DNA from 2 places in the Streptococcus sp. 27098_8_91 genome. Region 2 is predicted to be linked to the other one. Evidence: predicted binding sites of a transcription regulator. Region 2 holds the regulator's gene; the other holds the start of a gene.

Region 1 (9,716 bases), on a different contig from region 2:
AATGTATGACCATCCAGCAACTCAAACAAACCTAAAAACTTTAGAAACTTATGGTTATACAATTATTGCTCCAAAAGAGTCCCTACTGGCCTGTGGCGATGTAGGACGTGGTGCTCTTGCTGATCTTGATACTATTTTACAACAGATAAAGGAAAAACTTCATGAACAAACGCTCTAATATTGCTCCAATTGCTATCTTTTTTGCCAGCATGATCGTCATTCATCTGCTGAGCTCTATTGTCTTTAATGTCTTGCCCTTTCCAATTAAACCGACCATAGTCCATATCCCAGTCATCATTGCTAGTATCATCTACGGACCACGGATTGGTGCAATCTTAGGTTTCTTGATGGGAATGATTAGCTTGACAGTCAATACGATCACGATTCTCCCAACCAGCTACCTCTTCTCTCCATTTGTGCCAAATGGTAACATCTACTCCCTAGTTATTGCGATTGTACCACGCATCCTTATTGGTTTAACTCCATACTTTGTCTACAAACTCCTCAAAAACAAGGCAGGGCTTATCTTCGCGGGAGCACTCGGTTCCCTCACAAATACTGTATTTGTACTAGGCGGAATCTTCTTCCTCTTTGGAAATGTTTTTGACGGAAATATCCAAAAACTATTAGCTACTGTTATCTCAACAAATTCTATTGCAGAACTCATAATCTCAGCAATACTGACCCTAGTTATTGTTCCGAGACTTGAAAAAATCAAAAAATAAGAGGTCGGGAAAATCCCGGCCTCGATTTTTATTTGACCTAAGTAACTGACTCTGTATTTAATTAAGATTACAGACTTCTAAAAGTCCCTTTGACGAGACTATCTAAAAGCATGATTGTAAAGACTCACTGATATTGGAAAAGGCTTCAATCTTAGAAAAATATTTACTTTCCCACAGCCTTTTTATCTGCTTATTATTGAGCAAGACGTGCTTCTTCTAAAATCTTTTCAATCTTTGTTGTCAGCAAATCAATAGCTACTGTATTGGTTACTCCTTCTGGAATAACGATATCTGCATAACGCTTTGTTGGCTCAATAAATTGATGATACATGGGTTTTACCACACCAAGATACTGGTCAATAACGCTATCCAGGCTACGACCACGTTCTTCCATATCACGTTTAATACGGCGAATGATACGAACATCATCATCTGTATCTACGAAAATCTTGATATCCATCAAATCACGAAGTCGTTTGTCCTCCAAAACCAAGATTCCTTCTACGATAAAGACATCCTGAGGTTCTTGACGATAAGTTTTAGAACTTCTGGTATGGGCAGCATAATCATAGGTAGGAATATCAACTGGACGACCTGCCAACAACTCTTTGATTTGCTCAATCATCAAATCAGTATCAAAAGCAAAAGGATGGTCATAGTTGGTCTTAATACGCTCTTCAAAGGTTAGATGAGATTGATCTTTATAGTAGGAATCATGCTCAATCATAGAGATTTTTTCATTTGGAAAATGCGACAAGATTGCTTTAGATACGCTTGTCTTTCCTCCTCCAGATCCACCTGTTACTCCGATAATGATTGGTCTATTTTGCATTGTAGCCTCCTTGTTTTTTCCCCTGTCTATTTTACCATATTTTTGATAAATTTTACAGATGGAGTTTTCTAGGAAATAGAAGAAAAAATCCTCATAGCTAGAAGCTACAAGGATTTGTAATTAATTAATCGAAGTTAACGTATTCTTTAGAAAGTTCAAGAACTTCTTCCATTGTTGAACATTCTGTAAGAGCACGGTTAGCGTATTCTTGCATTTTAGCAGTGTCAAGTTTCTTCATCAAGCTACGTGTACGAAGTACAGATGTCGCTGACATAGAAAACTCATCCAAGCCCATTCCGACAAGAAGTGGAACAGCTGTTTGGTCACCAGCCATCTCACCACACATACCAGCCCATTTGCCTTCAGCGTGAGCTGCTTTGATAACGTTGTTGATCAAACGAAGGATCGATGGGTTATATGGTTGGTAAAGGTATGAAACTTGCTCGTTCATACGGTCTGCTGCCATTGTGTATTGGATCAAGTCGTTTGTACCAATTGAGAAGAAGTCAACTTCTTTTGCGAATTGGTCTGCAAGCATTGCTGCTGCAGGAATTTCAATCATGATACCAACTTGGATGTCATCCGCAACTGCAACACCTTCAGCAAGAAGGTTTGCTTTTTCTTCATCGAATACTGCTTTAGCTGCACGGAATTCTTTCAAAAGCGCAACCATTGGGAACATGATACGCAATTGACCGTGTACAGAAGCACGAAGAAGAGCACGGATTTGAGTGCGGAACATTGCATCTCCAGTTTCAGAGATAGAGATACGAAGAGCACGGAAACCAAGGAATGGGTTCATTTCATGTGGCATATCGAAGTAAGGAAGCTCCTTGTCACCACCGATATCCATTGTACGAACGACAACTGGCTTACCGTTCATTCCTTCAAGAACAGCCTTGTATGCTTCGTACTGCTCGTCTTCAGTTGGGAAGTCTTGAGAATCCATGTACAAGAACTCTGTACGGTAAAGACCTACAGCTTCTGCACCGTTGTCATTAACACCCTCAACGTCTTTTGGAGTACCAATGTTGGCAGCCAATTCAAAGTGTTTACCGTCAGCAGTAACAGTTTGAGCATCCTTCAAGAGTGCCCATTCAGCTTTTTGTTGAGCGTAAGCTTCACCAGCTGCTTTAAATTCAGCCGCTTGTTCTTCACTAGGGTTGATAATCACTTCACCTGTAATACCGTTAACGGCAAGTAGGTCACCATCTTTGACAATTTCAGTGATATTGTTTGTACCCAAAACTGCAGCGATTTCAAGTGTACGAGCCATGATAGCTGAGTGACTTGTACGACCACCAATGTTTGTTACAAAAGCTTTTACAAAGTTTTTGTCCAATTGAGCTGTATCAGATGGAGTCAAGTCGTGAGCAATCACGATCACTTCTTCATTGATAGAAGCTGGGTTTGGCAATTTTTTACCAAGGAGGTTAGCCAATACACGTTTTGTTACGTCACGGATATCCGCTGCACGTTCCTGCATGTATGGATTGTCTTCCATGCCTTCAAAGATTGTGATAAACATATCTGTAACTTCTTTCAGACCTGCTTCTGCATTCACTTTCTTAGCACGGATAGTTTCTTTGATTTGACCAATCAATTCAGGGTCAGCAAGAACCATCAAGTGAGCGTCAAATACTTGTGCCGCTTCTTCACCAAGCGTACCTACAGCCTTCTCGCGGATAAGAGAAAGCTCGTTTTGAGAAGCTTCAAGAGCAACATCCAAACGAGCCTCTTCTGCATTTGTATCTTCGACTGTAACAGTCTCGAATGATAAATCCGGTTGAACGAGTAGATATGCTTTTGCAACTGCAACACCGTCAGATGCTGCGATTCCTTTAAGCATTTCTGTCATTTCCTTATGCCAATCCTTCTTTTTCCATTGTTTCTGAGATTGCAGCGATAGCGTCATCAGCGTCTGCACCTTCAGCAGTGATTGTAACGTCAGCACCTTGACCAACACCAAGACTCATTACACCCATGATAGATTTAAGGTTAACTGATTTACCTTTATACTCAAGAGTGATATCTGAAGCAAATTTGCTAGCAGTTTGTACCAACAATGTTGCTGGACGTGCGTGGATACCTGTTTCTGCCACTACGTGGAAATCTTTAGAAGCCATAGTTTGACTCTCCTTTAATAGTTTTCTTGTTGAGTTACATATCTGATAACCCTTACAATTTAGTATTATATCACCTTCATTGATATTTTTCAAGTATTTTATGGACTTTCTTCAATTTCCTTTCAGATAACTTGCTGAAAATCTTCTATTAAATTTAACAAAACACAGTATGTAGTTTTGGTGAAAATCCTAATCATTGAAATAATGCTTTTTCGCTAGTTGCTTTCAAAGTCTACACTATATATTGTGTTCGTAGGTAAAATCGGTAAAACAATTACACAAGATTTAGTTTTAGAAAGTTGACAAAGTTTTTTTTTCTGATATACTAAGAAAGTAATTAATTTTTAAAGAGGACTTACACAATGGTAACCGTATATTCTAAAAACAACTGTGTCCAATGTAAAATGACCAAACGCTTTTTGGACAGTAATAATGTTGAATATAAAGAAATCAATCTTGATGAACAGCCTGAATACATTGATCAAGTAAAAGAGCTTGGCTTTAGTGCCGCTCCTATCATTCAGACACCAACAGAAGTTTTCTCTGGTTTCCAACCAGGTAAACTCAAACAACTTGCTTAAGAATCAAGACAAAAGCTTCTATGTCTATCTTAGAAGCCTTTCTTTTGTAATTAGATAAAGGATTTTTTATGGGATTAAAACAACTTGAAGATGTGACTTACTTCCGTCTTAATAACGAAATTAACCGTCCTGTGAATGGACAAATCATGCTTCACAAAGACAAGGAAGCTCTTGAAGCCTTCTTTAAAGAAAATGTTGTACCTAATACAATGGTTTTTCATTCAATTACGGATAAAATAAATTTCCTTATTGAACATAACTATATTGAAACAGCATTTATCAAGAAATACCGTCCAGAATTTTTGGAAGAACTATCTGAATTTATCAAAGACCAAAACTTCCAATTTAAGTCTTTCATGGCTGCCTATAAATTCTATAATCAATACGCCTTGAAAACTAATGACGGAGAGTACTATCTTGAGAGCATGGAAGACCGTGTCTTCTTTAACGCTCTTTACTTCGCGGATGGTGATGAAGCGATTGCTATTGATATTGCTAATGAAATCATCCACCAACGTTATCAACCTGCTACTCCTTCTTTCTTGAATGCAGGCCGTGCACGTCGTGGTGAATTGGTATCATGTTTCTTGATTCAGGTAACAGATGATATGAACTCTATCGGACGTTCTATCAACTCTGCTCTTCAACTTTCACGTATTGGTGGTGGTGTGGGAATTTCCCTCAGCAACCTTCGTGAAGCTGGAGCTCCTATTAAAGGCTATGAGGGTGCTGCTTCTGGTGTCGTACCAGTTATGAAGCTTTTCGAAGACAGCTTCTCTTACTCTAACCAACTCGGTCAACGTCAAGGTGCTGGGGTTGTTTACCTCAATGTCTTTCACCCAGATATCATCGCCTTCCTTTCAACTAAGAAGGAAAACGCCGATGAAAAAGTGCGTGTCAAGACTCTTTCACTTGGTGTTGTGGTTCCAGATAAATTCTACGAATTGGCTCGTAAAAATGAAGAAATGTACCTCTTCAGTCCTTACTCTGTAGAGCTTGAATACGGCGTGCCATTTAACTACATCGATATCACAGAAAAATACGATGAGCTAGTTGCAAATCCAAACATCCGTAAGACAAAAATCAAAGCGCGTGATTTGGAAACTGAAATTTCTAAATTGCAACAAGAATCTGGCTATCCTTATGTAGTAAACATCGATACTGCTAACCGTGCAAATCCTGTCGATGGTAAGATTATCATGAGTAACTTGTGTTCAGAGATTCTTCAAGTCCAAGAACCAAGTCTTATCAATGATGCTCAGGAGTTCCTAAAAATGGGTACTGATGTCTCATGTAACCTTGGTTCAACAAACGTGGTCAACATGATGACTTCACCTGACTTTGGTCGCTCCATCCGTGCTATGGTTCGTGCCCTTACTTTTGTTACAGATAGTTCACACATCGTCGCTGTTCCTACTATCGACCACGGAAACAGCCAAGCTCATACATTTGGACTTGGAGCTATGGGACTTCACAGCTATCTTGCTCAACAATTGATCGAATACGGATCACCTGAGTCTGTTGAATTTACAAGCATCTACTTTATGCTTATGAACTACTGGACCTTGGTTGAGTCAAACAATATCGCACGTGAACGTGGTGTAACCTTCCACAACTTTGAAAAATCAGACTATGCTAACGGAAGCTACTTTGATAAGTATTTAACTGGCGAATTCCTTCCGAAATCAGACCGTGTTAAAGAGCTCTTCAAAGATATCTTTATTCCTACTGCTGCTGACTGGGCTGAACTTCGTGATAAAGTTAAAGCAGATGGACTTTACCACCAAAACCGCCTTGCTGTAGCGCCAAATGGTTCTATCAGCTACATCAACGATGTTTCTGCCTCTATTCACCCAATTACGCAACGTATCGAAGAACGCCAAGAGAAGAAAATTGGTAAGATCTACTATCCTGCTGCTGGTTTGTCAACAGAAACAATTCCTTACTACACTTCTGCTTATGACATGGATATGCGTAAGGTAATTGATGTTTATGCTGCTGCGACTGAGCACGTGGACCAAGGACTTTCACTCACACTCTTCATGCGCAGTGATATCCCAACAGGTCTTTACGAATGGAAATCAGAAAATAAACAAACAACACGTGACTTGTCTATCCTTCGTAACTATGCCTTCAACAAAGGTATCAAGTCTATCTACTACGTCCGTACCTTTACAGATGATGGTGGAGAAGTCGGTGCTAACCAATGTGAGAGCTGTGTGATTTAATTCAACTCTCAAAAAAATTACATTTACTTAATCCATTTAACGTATTTTGCTGATAAAATCATGTAAGAACATAAAAGTCGGGCATCCGACTTTTTGTTCGATTATAGCATAGAATTATGATAAAATAAGAATGATTATGTTATCGCATTACTACACACAGAAAGAGATTTCAAATGAAAACTTACTACAAAGCCATTAACTGGAATGCCATCGAAGATGTCATCGATAAATCAACCTGGGAAAAACTGACTGAGCAGTTCTGGCTCGATACGCGCATCCCTTTGTCAAACGACTTAGATGACTGGAGAAAGCTTTCTAACAAGGAAAAAGACCTTGTCGGTAAAGTTTTTGGAGGTTTGACCCTTCTTGATACCATGCAATCAGAAACTGGTATCCAGGCTCTTCGTGCTGATATTCGTACACCTCACGAGGAAGCTGTTTTTAACAATATCCAGTTTATGGAATCTGTCCATGCTAAGTCTTACTCTTCTATCTTCTCAACCTTAAATACCAAGTCTGAAATTGAAGAAATTTTTGAATGGACTAATACTAATCCATATCTTCAGAAAAAAGCTGAAATTATCAATGAAATCTACCTAAACGGAACTCCTCTTGAAAAGAAAGTAGCGAGTGTTTTCCTTGAAACCTTCCTTTTCTACTCTGGTTTCTTCACACCACTCTACTATCTTGGAAACAACAAGTTGGCCAACGTGGCAGAAATTATCAAATTGATTATTCGTGACGAGTCTGTACACGGAACCTACATCGGCTACAAGTTCCAGCTTGGTTTCAATGAATTACCAGAAGATGAGCAAGAAAAACTCAAAGAATGGATGTACGACCTTCTCTATACTCTTTATGAGAATGAAGAAGGCTACACAGAGAGCCTCTATGACGAAGTCGGATGGACTGAAGAGGTTAAAACCTTCCTTCGCTACAATGCTAACAAGGCACTCATGAACCTGGGACAAGATCCACTTTTCCCAGACTCAGCAGATGATGTCAACCCAATCGTTATGAACGGGATTTCAACTGGTACATCAAACCACGACTTCTTCTCTCAAGTTGGTAATGGTTATCTACTTGGTGAAGTTGAAGCTATGCAGGATGATGATTATAACTATGGACTAAATTAATACCTAACCTAAAAAACATCAAAGTTTATTTAAAAACTAGATGTTTTTTTTTGTTTATTTTTGTTTTCTTTAAGTTGCTTAGCTGTTTAAAATATGATAAAATAATATTAGATTTGGGGGTGGTTCAATGCTGAAGCAAGAAAAATTAGATACTATTTTAGACATTGTTAATACAAAAGGAACTATCACTGTTAAAGAGATTATGAATCGCCTTGATATTTCCGATATGACAGCTAGACGATATTTACAAGAGTTAGCGGATAAGGATTTGCTGGTTCGAGTTCATGGCGGTGCTGAAAAACTTCGAACAGGTTCCTTATTAAATAATGAGCGTTCTAACGTTGAAAAACAAGGACTACAAACAGCAGAAAAACAAGAAATTGCTCGCTTTGCAGGTCACTTAGTTGAAGAAAGAGAAACTATTTTCATTGGTCCAGGTACCACATTAGAATTCTTTGCGCGTGAACTTCCTATCGATAACATTCGTGTTGTTACCAATAGTTTGCCTGTATTTCTCATTCTAAACGAGCGTAAGCTAACTGATCTCATTCTAATCGGTGGTAATTATCGTTCAATTACAGGAGCTTTTGTCGGAACTCTCACTCTTCAAGATATCGCTAGTTTGCAATTTTCAAAAGCTTTCGTTAGTTGTAATGGTATCAAGGATCATGCTATTGCTACTTTTAGTGAAGATGAAGGTGAAGCACAGAAATTAGCACTAGAAAACGCCAATAAAAAATATCTCCTAGCTGACCATAGCAAATTTGATAAATTTGATTTCTTTACATTTTACAATATCTCAGATATTGACACTATTATCACTGATTCAAAATTAAGTGACCAAACACTCCAATCACTATCTAAACAAACTAAAATTATCAAGTCAAAACCTTAAACTCTACAACTAGTCATAGAATTTAGTAGCTACTACTAATTACATGGCTAGTTTTTTATTTTATATTAAGCGTGCAATCTAAAATATTTCAATTATTTTTCAAATCTATGATTTCTGTATTTTTAATTTAATAGATTCCTCGAATCTGTCTTTTTATATTCCATTTCACGAAGTCATCCTTTTTAGTTTATTATAACAGTTACTTGTATTTTCTATCATTTCCTCTACTTTTTTGATATAATAAATTTAGAATGATTCTTCAAAGGAGGCATCTATGCGTTTTAATCAATTCAGTTACTATCCTGTAAGCCAACAAGAAGCTTTACAGGAATTATCCAGCCTTGGATTCAAGCTTGACCAATCAAATTCTGATAAAGAACTGTTTGAAGCTTTTGTTAGAACTTGCTTTTTCAATTACAAAAATACAGATTATCCCCTCTCAACTTTAGCTGTAGATAAAGAAACTGATCTGCTCACTTTCTTCAATTCTGATCGTGAATTAACTGCAGAGATTTTCTATACTGTTGCCTTTCAGTTGCTTGGTTTCAGCTACTTAACGGACTTTGAAGATGGTCTTGTTTTTCACAAAGAAACGGCATTCCCTATTGTATACGGAGATTTGATTGACAATCTCTATCAACTCCTTAACACGCGCACTAAAAAGGGAAATACCTTGATCGATCAATTGGTTAGCGATGGTCTTATCCCTGAGGACAATGATTACCACCACTTCAATGGCAAGAGCTTGGCAACCTTCTCTGCAAACAATGCTATTCGGGAAGTTGTTTATGTGGAAAGTCGTATTAATTCTGATAATGATGGACTGCCAGATCTTATCAAGGTAAACATTATTCGTCCATCTTACCACGGCAAAATTCCAGCTGTTATGACGGCAAGTCCTTACCATCAAGGAACCAATGATAAAGCAAGTGATAAAGCTCTTTACAAAATGGAAGCTGAGCTAGAAGTCAAGGAAGCACATGAAATTTCTCTAGAAAAACCAACATTAGACTTGGTTGAACCTGTTGGAGAAGCTGAACTCGTTCCAGAAGCTGAAGAAAAACTCACTCATATCAATAGCAGCTACACACTTAACGACTACTTCCTTCCAAGAGGATTTGCAAATATCTACGTATCTGGTCTTGGAACCAAGGATTCTCAAGGTCAAATGACCAACGGAGATTACCGCCAAG
Region 2 (9,716 bases):
TGTCGTCTAAGACAACCTGTCTGTGCTCAGAAAGACGAAGCAATTCTTGAGCATAGTGTATCCATGAATCTTTTCACCGTTGACTAAAATTGCCACCTCAGAACTTGCCTTACTCACATCAATCCCAAATACTGTACGCATGATATTACCTCTTTTGTCTTGAATAATTCCGTGTTTTAGTGATTTTATTTTCAATACGCGACGTCTAGCGTCCCACATACTTTGATCAAATTCCACCTAAAACAGGTGTCTTGCCAGTTTGTCAAGCGACGTCTAGCGCCAAAGAGCCCTACGACTTTACAAGACACCTCTACTTTAACATAAAGAAAAAGTAGTGAGTACTCTCTCCCGTCGGAGATTTTCTCACTACTAATCTTAGTATGTTTTCTACACAAAAATAGGCTCCATAATATCTATAGGGGATTTACCCACTACAAATATTATAGAGCCGATAATATGCGTTTGATCATAGACAGATCTATTTCATTTTTTACTATAGTTGATTGAAATAAGATATGAACAAAGAGGTTAGGAAAGTCAAATTAATTTTTAAAAATGTTTTAGAATCCATGACGTGCTACTCTAAGTTCAATCCACTATAAAATTAAGTTTTTAACTAGCCTCTGAATGATTACTGAAGATTAACCTTGTTTTTCAAGATGTAGTAGTTTCCGAGATAGAAGACTGCGATAAGGATTAGGTCTTTGAAGATTTCATAAGTAAGCATCATATTGTAATGGGTACCAAAGTTTAAGAAGAGATCACTGAATCCAAGGACAACATGAATGACAATATAGGCTAAAACTGCAAGAGCTGTACGGTATTCATTAAAGAGTTGTCCGATTGAGATTGCCAAGTAGATGCATAGTATGCCTGCTACAGTGCTGAGGATGAATGAAATCAGAGATAAGCTGATACTGTCTAGGTACTGTTGGAACAAGTCTTTAAAAGCAAGGAAATCAACAGAATTAGGCTCAATTATCACAAGAATGATATAAATGCTCAGAACCAATACTGCTGAACTGATCAGAGACCAAATGAAGGCCCCTAAGAGTTTGGCTAGGATAATCTGGTGTTCGGAAACTGGCAAGGTCAAAGTGAGATAACCTTGTCGGTCATAGACACTACCTTTGAAGCGACGGATGATCAAAATCAAGGTTGAAATCCCAAGCGTAATCATCAAGCCACCAAATACGAGTGCAAGAAAAACAAGTAGAATAGGTTGACTTTCTTTGATGGGTAGATTGTTATAGGTCTTTGCTTGAATTCCGATAAGACCAGAAAGTGCTAACACAGCACCATAGAGGGCTAAATACCATTTGTTAACATTTTTAAATTCATAACGAACTAAATTCCAAAACATAATAATCTCCTTTAACTAGGCTTTGAATTCATGACGGAAGAGTTGATCGATAGACTCTCCAGACTCATAGCGAATATCATCAACATTTCCTTGACGGACGACTTTTCCATCCTTGAGGAAGATAATCTCATCCAAGATTGGTTCGATATCTGAAATCAAGTGAGTTGAAATCAAGACAGTTGAAGTTGGAGAGTAGTTGTTAATGATGGTGTTCAAGATATAGTCACGAGCTGCGGGGTCGACACCACCGATTGGTTCATCAAGCACATATAGACGAGCATCACGACTCATGACAAGGATCAACTGAACCTTTTCTTTGTTCCCTTTTGAGAGTTTCTTGAAACGGCTGTTCTCATCGATGCCAAGGTCACGAAGGAGACCTTGAGCACGTTCAAGATTGAAATCTTGGTAGAAGGTCTTGAAATAAGTGAGAGCTTCCTTGACCTTCATCTGTTCGTTGAGGTAGGTCGTATCAGGGAGATAAGAAATAATCGCCTTAGTTGCAGGGCTTGGTTCCATACCATTGATAAGGATACGTCCTTCCTCTGGCTGTAGCAAGTCGTTGATTAGTTTAATCAAGGTTGTCTTTCCAGAACCGTTTGGGCCAAGGAGGCCAACGATTTTTCCAGCTGGAATTTCAAGGGAAACATTTGTAAGAGCAGGGCTTGCTCCGTAGGATTTTGACACATTTTCAAATGCTAACAAGGTCATAGTTTAAACTCCTTCAATATAATCTCTCAAAACAGTCGGTAGTTCTTCTTTTTCATAGCCGAATTCTACCATGCCTGTTACAAACTGTTGCAGCTGTTCTTCTGACAGTTGCTTACGGGATTGGAGGATCAAGTCCAAATCCTCTGTGACAAAGCGTCCAGATGTTCGCTTGGTATAGACAAAGCCTTCTCTCTCCAAGTCCGATAGGGCGCGCTGGATGGTGTTGGGATTGACACCTGCCTCGCTAGCTAATTCTCTAACGGTTGGAAGCTGTTGATTGGGCTCGAGTTTATGGGAAATAATCTGCAATTTGATTTTCTCCATAATCTGCAAATAAATGGGTTTATTGTTATCAAATGTCCAAGACATCACGATCTCCTTTCTATTCACCTTTGTGTTAATTCAATAATACAACAAAACAAAAAACTTGTCAAGCTAAAAGGAGAATTATTTTGGGAATCTCTTAAAAAATGGTATAATGAAAAGAAAACGACAAGGAGGGAAAGGCATGCGTTGTCCAAAATGTGGCGCTACAAAATCAAGTGTGATCGATAGTCGCCAGGCTGAAGAAGGAAATACAATCAGAAGAAGACGTGAGTGTGAAGAGTGTCAGCATCGTTTTACAACCTATGAACGTGTTGAAGAGAGAACACTAGTTGTGGTCAAAAAAGATGGTACACGGGAACAATTTTCAAGAGATAAAATCTTTAACGGGATTATTCGTTCAGCCCAGAAACGTCCAGTGTCTAGTGATGAAATTGGCATGGTGGTCAATCGTATCGAACAAAAACTCCGTAGTCGCAATGAAAATGAAATTCAGAGTGAGGTTATTGGCTCTTTGGTTATGGAAGAGTTGGCAGAGTTAGATGAGATTACTTATGTACGTTTTGCCAGCGTTTACCGTAGCTTTAAGGATGTGAGTGAGCTTGAAAGCCTACTCCAGCAGATCACACAATCCTCTAAAAAGAAAAAGGAAAAATAAATGAAGCCAAATGACCGTTTTTCTTTTGTAAAGAATAATCGGGTGTCGCAAGATACCTCATCAATGGTGCAGTGCTACCTCCCGATTATCGGTCAGGAGGCGCTGAGCCTCTATCTTTATGCTGTGACTTTTTGGGATGGTGGTCAAAAGGAACATCTCTTTGCAGCCATGCTTAATCATCTTAATTTTGGGATGGATACCCTTTTAAAGGCTTTTAAAACTCTAACAGCCATGAAATTGGTGACCCTCTATCAGCAGGGGGAGGCCTATAACTTGTTACTCCATTCTCCCTTATCAACTCAAGAATTTTTACAACATACAGTCTATCGGACCTTGTTAGAAAAAATGATAGGGGATAGTGCGGTTGCAGCCATGAGGCAGGAAGGTGTTGAAGGGGAACCGATCTCGGTGGCCTTAAGTCAAATTTTCCCTCAGTTATCCGAGTCTGCGAGTCAAGAAACCTCTAGCAGTCAGCCTCTAGCAGATGATTTTGATTTGGAGCATTTCCGTCAGCTTATGGCTCGCGATGGTCTTCGTTTTCAAGATGAGACTTCGGATGTTTTGGCCTTGTTTGCAATAGCTGATGAGCAGAAGTGGACCTGGTTTGAGACCTATCAAGTAGCCAAAGCGACAGCAGTGTCGCAAGTGATTTCTGTCAAACGCATCCGTGAAAAGATAGCGCAAAAGCCTGTGACTTCTGACTTTAGTCCCAAGGAAGCAACCATTATCCGAGAGGCTAAGAAAAAGACAGCCTTGCAGTTCCTTGCTGAAATCAAGCAGACCCGCAAAGGAAGTATTACCCAGACTGAACGGGACCTGCTCCAGCAGATGGCAGCCTTGGGTTTGCTGGATGAAGTGATCAATGTTATCTTGCTCCTAACCTTTAATAAGGTTGATTCAGCCAATATCAATGAAAAATACGCCATGAAGGTGGCTAATGACTACGCCTATCAAAATATTCGTAGTGCTGAGGAGGCTGTCCTCCGTATTCGTGAACGTGGCCAAAAAGTAAAAACGCAAAAGCAGAATCAGACTGCCCCAGCAAAAACCAATGTGCCTAAATGGAGCAATCCTGAATATAAGAATGAAACGAGCGAAGAAACTCGCTTAGAACTAGAACGTAAGAAAAAAGAAATGTTAGCTCGATTAGAAAAAGGAGGAGACTAGATGGAAAGTGTCGGAGACGTACTCAAGCGTCAACCAAGCCGATTTCAGTATCAGGATTTGGTCCAGCAAATTGTGAAAGACCCTGATGTTGCGGCCTTTATCCAGAAAGAATCTCTCAGTCAGGAGGAGTTGAACCGTAGTATTTCCAAGTTTAACCAATATATCACTGAGAGAGATAAGTTCCTCCGAGGAGATACAGACTATATCGCGCGTGGCTACAAGCCTATCCTAGTCATGAACCATGGCTATGCGGACGTCTCTTATGAAGAGACTCCAGAGCTAATTGCAGCGGAAAAAGAAGCAGCGATTAAAAACCGTCTCAAACTAATCAACCTTCCAGCTAGTCTTAAAAAAGCTAGCTTAGCTCAAGTAGACCTGGATGATTTGGGGCGCTTGCCAGTTTTTGAAAAGCTCCTAGCCTTTGTGGAGCAATATCCAGCTATTCGAAAAGGTCTCTACCTATATGGAGACTTTGGTGTGGGTAAAAGTTTCATGGTGGCTGCCCTAGCCCATGATTTGTCAGAAAAACGTGGTGTTTCATCAACTCTCCTCCACTATCCTAGTTTTGTCATCGATGTCAAAAATGCCATCGGTGATGGCAATGTTAAGACCTTGGTGGACGAGATTAAGCTGGCTGAAGTCTTGATTTTAGATGATATTGGTGCCGAGCAATCAACAGCTTGGGTGCGTGACGAGATCCTGCAGGTCATTCTCCAATATCGCATGCAGGAAGATTTACCGACCTTTTTCACCTCCAACTTCAATTTTGAAGATTTGGAGCTGCATTTCGCTAAAGGGAAAAATGGAAATGACGAAACCTGGGAAGCTAGACGCGTCATGGAACGCATTCGTTATTTAGCAGAGGAAACCAGACTTGAAGGAGAAAATCGCCGATGACAGAAACAATCAAATTAATGAAGGCTCATACTTCAGTGCGTAGATTTAAAGAGCAAGAGATTCCCCAAGCAGAATTGAATGAGATTTTGACAGCTGCCCAAATGGCTTCTTCTTGGAAAAATTTCCAATCCTACTCGGTCATTCTTGTCAGAAGTCAAGAAAAGAAGGACGCCTTATTTGAGCTAGTACCTCAGGAAGCTATTCGCCAGTCTGCAGCCTTTCTTCTCTTTGTTGGTGATCTAAACCGTGCAGAAAAAGGGGCTCGTCTCCATACGGATGTTTTCCAACCTCAAGGGGTGGAAGGACTCCTCATCACTTCAGTAGATGCGGCTTTGGCTGGACAAAATGCCTTGCTTGCGGCAGAAAGCCTAGGCTATGGTGGAGTGATTATCGGTTTGGTGCGTTACAAGTCTGTTGAGTTAGCAGAATTGTTCAAGCTTCCTGACTATACCTATCCAGTCTTTGGGATTGCACTCGGTGTGCCAAACCAACAGCATGATGTAAAACCAAGACTGCCCCTAGAGAATGTTGTCTTTGAGGAAGAATACCAAGAACAGTCAACTGAGGCTATTGAAGCCTATGACCGTGTACAGACTGAATATGCAGGTGCGCGTGCGACTACAACTTGGAGTCAACGTTTGGCAGAGCAATTTGGCAATCCAGAACCAAGCTCGACTCGAGAAAATCTTGAGCAGAAGAAGTTATTGTAGAAAGTGAGAAAACATGGCCTTACCAACTGTTGCCATTGTGGGACGTCCCAATGTTGGGAAATCAACCCTATTTAACCGTATCGCGGGAGAACGCATCTCAATCGTAGAAGATATTGAAGGTGTAACGCGAGATCGTATCTATGCCACAGGTGAGTGGCTCAATCGTTCTTTTAGTATGATTGATACTGGGGGTATCGATGATGTCGATGCGCCTTTCATGGAACAAATCAAGCACCAGGCAGAAATTGCCATGGAAGAAGCAGATGTTATCGTCTTTGTCGTGTCTGGTAAAGAAGGAATTACAGATGCGGACGAATACGTTGCCCGTAAACTTTATAAAACTCATAAACCAGTCATCTTAGCCGTTAACAAGGTTGACAATCCAGAGATGCGAAATGATATCTATGATTTCTATGCTCTTGGATTGGGCGAACCTCTACCAATCTCATCTGTTCACGGTATTGGGACAGGGGATGTGCTGGATGCTATTGTGGAAAACCTCCCACATGAAGTTGAAGAAGAAAATCCAGATGTTATTAAATTCAGCTTGATTGGTCGTCCAAATGTCGGAAAATCTAGCTTGATCAATGCCATTTTGGGAGAAGATCGCGTCATTGCCAGCCCTGTCGCTGGTACCACTCGTGATGCCATTGACACCCATTTTACAGATGCTGACGGCCAAGAGTTTACCATGATTGATACGGCTGGTATGCGTAAGTCAGGTAAAGTCTATGAAAATACTGAGAAATACTCGGTTATGCGTGCTATGCGTGCTATTGACCGTTCAGATGTAGTTTTGATGGTCCTCAATGCCGAAGAAGGTATTCGTGAGTATGACAAGCGTATCGCTGGATTTGCCCACGAAGCTGGTAAAGGGATGATTATCGTGGTCAATAAGTGGGATACGCTTGAAAAAGACAACCATACCATGAAAAACTGGGAGGAAGATATTCGTGAGCAGTTCCAATACCTGCCTTACGCACCGATTATCTTTGTTTCAGCTTTGACCAAGCAACGTCTCCACAAGTTACCTGAGATGATTAAGCAAATCAGCGAGAGTCAAAATACCCGTATTCCATCAGCTGTCTTGAATGATGTGATTATGGATGCTATTGCTATCAACCCAACACCGACAGATAAAGGGAAACGCCTCAAGATTTTCTATGCGACTCAAGTGGCAACCAAACCACCAACCTTTGTTATCTTTGTCAACGAAGAAGAGCTCATGCACTTCTCTTACTTGCGTTTCTTGGAAAATCAAATCCGCAAGGCCTTTGTTTTTGAAGGAACACCAATCCATCTCATCGCAAGAAAACGCAAATAAAAAAGTAGAATCTGGAAGGACATTTCCAGATTTTTTGCTATAATAAAATAAGGAACGCGTTGGAGAGGTAAGGAGATGGAAAAACTATTAAAATTCTTGATTTTGGCACCCTACTTTTACTTTTTTCGTTGGCAAGGGAAGGTACAGCCAGGAAGTAAGTACTTTTCTGTCTTTTACTATTTTTATTGGTTTTATATGCCTCTAGCAGCCTTGTTTAGTCTAGTTTTCACTCTTTTTTCGCTAGTCTTATTTAACTTTATTTTACAAGAACCAAGGGATCTTGCTAGATGGATGATCTGGCTACTTTTAGTCCTTTTATCCTTAGTCAATGACTGGAAAATCTATGCTTGTCTAAAATTTATGAATAAGCTGCGATTGGAAAAGAAAAAATCCAGTCTTCCTTGAAAGAAATAGGCAAACTTGTATCTGATAGAAAATGATGGTCAATTTTTCATGGAAAAACTAGCTAGAAGCATTAATGAAGAAAACTAGCCTCGGAATAGGAATTTTAAGGGAACTAATCACCTTGGTTAGCCCTTTTTTCGTCCTAAGGGAAAACGGAATATTTCTTGAAAAAATTGGGCAAATATGCTACAATAAAAAGAACATTCTAAAATATTCAGAATTTAAAGTAAGGAAAAAAATGGCAAATTTACTAAAAACAATCATCGAAAATGATAAAGGAGAGATTCGTCGTCTGGAAAAGATGGCGGACAAAGTCCTAAAATATGAAGATGAAATGGCTGCGTTAACAGACGAGCAATTGAAAGCAAAAACAGAAGAATTCAAACAACGCTATCAAAATGGTGAGACTCTTGACCAACTTTTGTATGAGGCGTTTGCTGTTGTACGCGAGGGAGCTAAGCGTGTTCTTGGTCTTTTCCCGTATAAGGTTCAGGTTATGGGGGGGATCGTTCTTCACCATGGTGACGTTCCTGAGATGCGTACTGGTGAGGGGAAAACCTTGACAGCGACTATGCCTGTATACCTCAATGCTCTTTCAGGTAAAGGGGTTCACGTAGTTACGGTCAATGAATACCTTTCTGAACGTGATGCGACTGAGATGGGTGAGTTGTACTCATGGCTTGGCTTGTCAGTAGGGATTAACTTGGCGGCCAAATCTCCAATGGAGAAAAAAGAAGCCTATGAGTGTGATATCACTTATTCAACAAACTCAGAGATTGGTTTCGATTATCTTCGTGATAACATGGTCGTTCGTGCTGAAAATATGGTTCAACGTCCACTCAACTACGCCTTGGTCGATGAGGTTGACTCAATCTTGATCGACGAAGCTCGTACTCCTTTGATTGTTTCAGGGGCCAATGCAGTTGAAACAAGCCAACTCTACCATATGGCTGACCATTTTGTGAAGTCTTTGGATAAGGATGACTATATCATTGATATTCAGTCTAAGACGATTGGTCTATCTGATTCTGGTATTGACAAGGCCGAAAGCTACTTCAATCTAAGCAACCTCTACGACATTGAAAATGTTGCTCTGACTCACTTTATCGACAACGCCCTTCGTGCCAACTACATCATGCTTCTTGATATTGACTATGTGGTCAGCGAAGAGCAGGAAATCTTGATTGTCGACCAATTTACAGGTCGTACTATGGAAGGTCGTCGTTATTCTGATGGCTTGCACCAAGCGATTGAGGCTAAGGAAGGTGTGCCAATCCAGGACGAAACTAAGACTTCAGCTTCTATCACCTACCAAAACCTCTTCCGTATGTACAAGAAGTTGTCTGGTATGACAGGTACTGGTAAGACTGAGGAAGAAGAATTCCGCGAAATCTACAATATTCGTGTTATTCCTATCCCAACAAACCGTCCAGTTCAACGTATTGACCATCCAGATGTACTTTATGCTAGTCTTGAAGCTAAATTTAAGGCTGTTGTCGAAGATGTAAAAGCTCGCTACCAAAAAGGTCAACCAGTCTTGGTAGGTACTGTTGCAGTTGAAACTAGTGATTATATTTCTAAAAAATTAGTAGCTGCAGGCGTTCCTCACGAAGTATTGAATGCCAAGAACCACTACAAAGAAGCTCAAATCATCATGAATGCTGGCCAGCGTGGTGCAGTTACAATCGCGACCAACATGGCTGGTCGTGGTACCGACATCAAACTTGGTGAAGGTGTTCGTGAACTTGGTGGACTTTGTGTCATCGGTACAGAACGTCATGAAAGCCGTCGTATCGATAACCAGCTTCGTGGACGTTCAGGACGTCAAGGGGATCCAGGGGAATCTCAATTCTACCTTTCTCTTGAAGATGATTTGATGAAACGTTTCGGTTCAGAGCGCTTGAAGGGTGTTTTTGAACGTCTCAATATGTCAGACGAGGCAATCAAATCTCGTATGTTGACACGTCAGGTTGAAGCAGCACAAAAACGTGTTGAAGGAAATAACTACGATACACGTAAACAAGTCCTTCAATACGATGATGTCATGCGTGAGCAACGTGAGATTATCTACTCACAACGTTACGATGTTATCACTGCTGATCGCGACTTGGCTCCTGAGATTCATGCAATGATTAAACGCACCATTAATCGTGTTGT

Evidence for each region. The regulator NrdR, encoded in region 2, represses ribonucleotide reductase genes. The targets are predictions, from matches to a motif close to ACACNATATATNGTGT.
Region 1: nrdH (glutaredoxin-like protein NrdH) is a predicted target of NrdR. The motif match lies at 3,918-3,933, and genes of this name have one in related genera.

Annotation. Positions count from the first base shown of each region.
Region 1 covers NZ_JAPVZN010000002.1:127,842-137,557, reverse strand. The annotation lists gene coaC (phosphopantothenoylcysteine decarboxylase) at 1-178, shown strand, start outside; gene O3611_RS02540 (ECF transporter S component) at 162-725, shown strand; gene udk (uridine kinase) at 919-1,557, opposite strand; gene ptsP (phosphoenolpyruvate--protein phosphotransferase) at 1,682-3,415, opposite strand; gene O3611_RS02525 (phosphocarrier protein HPr) at 3,420-3,683, opposite strand; gene nrdH (glutaredoxin-like protein NrdH) at 4,046-4,264, shown strand; gene nrdE (class 1b ribonucleoside-diphosphate reductase subunit alpha) at 4,333-6,492, shown strand; gene nrdF (class 1b ribonucleoside-diphosphate reductase subunit beta) at 6,666-7,628, shown strand; gene O3611_RS02505 (DeoR/GlpR family DNA-binding transcription regulator) at 7,756-8,523, shown strand; gene O3611_RS02500 (Xaa-Pro dipeptidyl-peptidase) at 8,798-9,716, shown strand, end outside.
Region 2 covers NZ_JAPVZN010000010.1:1,348-11,063, forward strand. The annotation lists partial or broken gene O3611_RS08465 (transposase) at 1-58, opposite strand, end outside; gene O3611_RS08470 (hypothetical protein) at 7-141, opposite strand; gene O3611_RS08475 (hypothetical protein) at 632-1,363, opposite strand; gene O3611_RS08480 (ABC transporter ATP-binding protein) at 1,379-2,074, opposite strand; gene O3611_RS08485 (GntR family transcriptional regulator) at 2,078-2,443, opposite strand; gene nrdR (transcriptional regulator NrdR) at 2,583-3,056, shown strand; gene O3611_RS08495 (DnaD domain protein) at 3,057-4,223, shown strand; gene dnaI (primosomal protein DnaI) at 4,224-5,120, shown strand; gene O3611_RS08505 (NADPH-dependent oxidoreductase) at 5,117-5,830, shown strand; gene der (ribosome biogenesis GTPase Der) at 5,844-7,154, shown strand; gene secA (preprotein translocase subunit SecA) at 7,798-9,716, shown strand, end outside.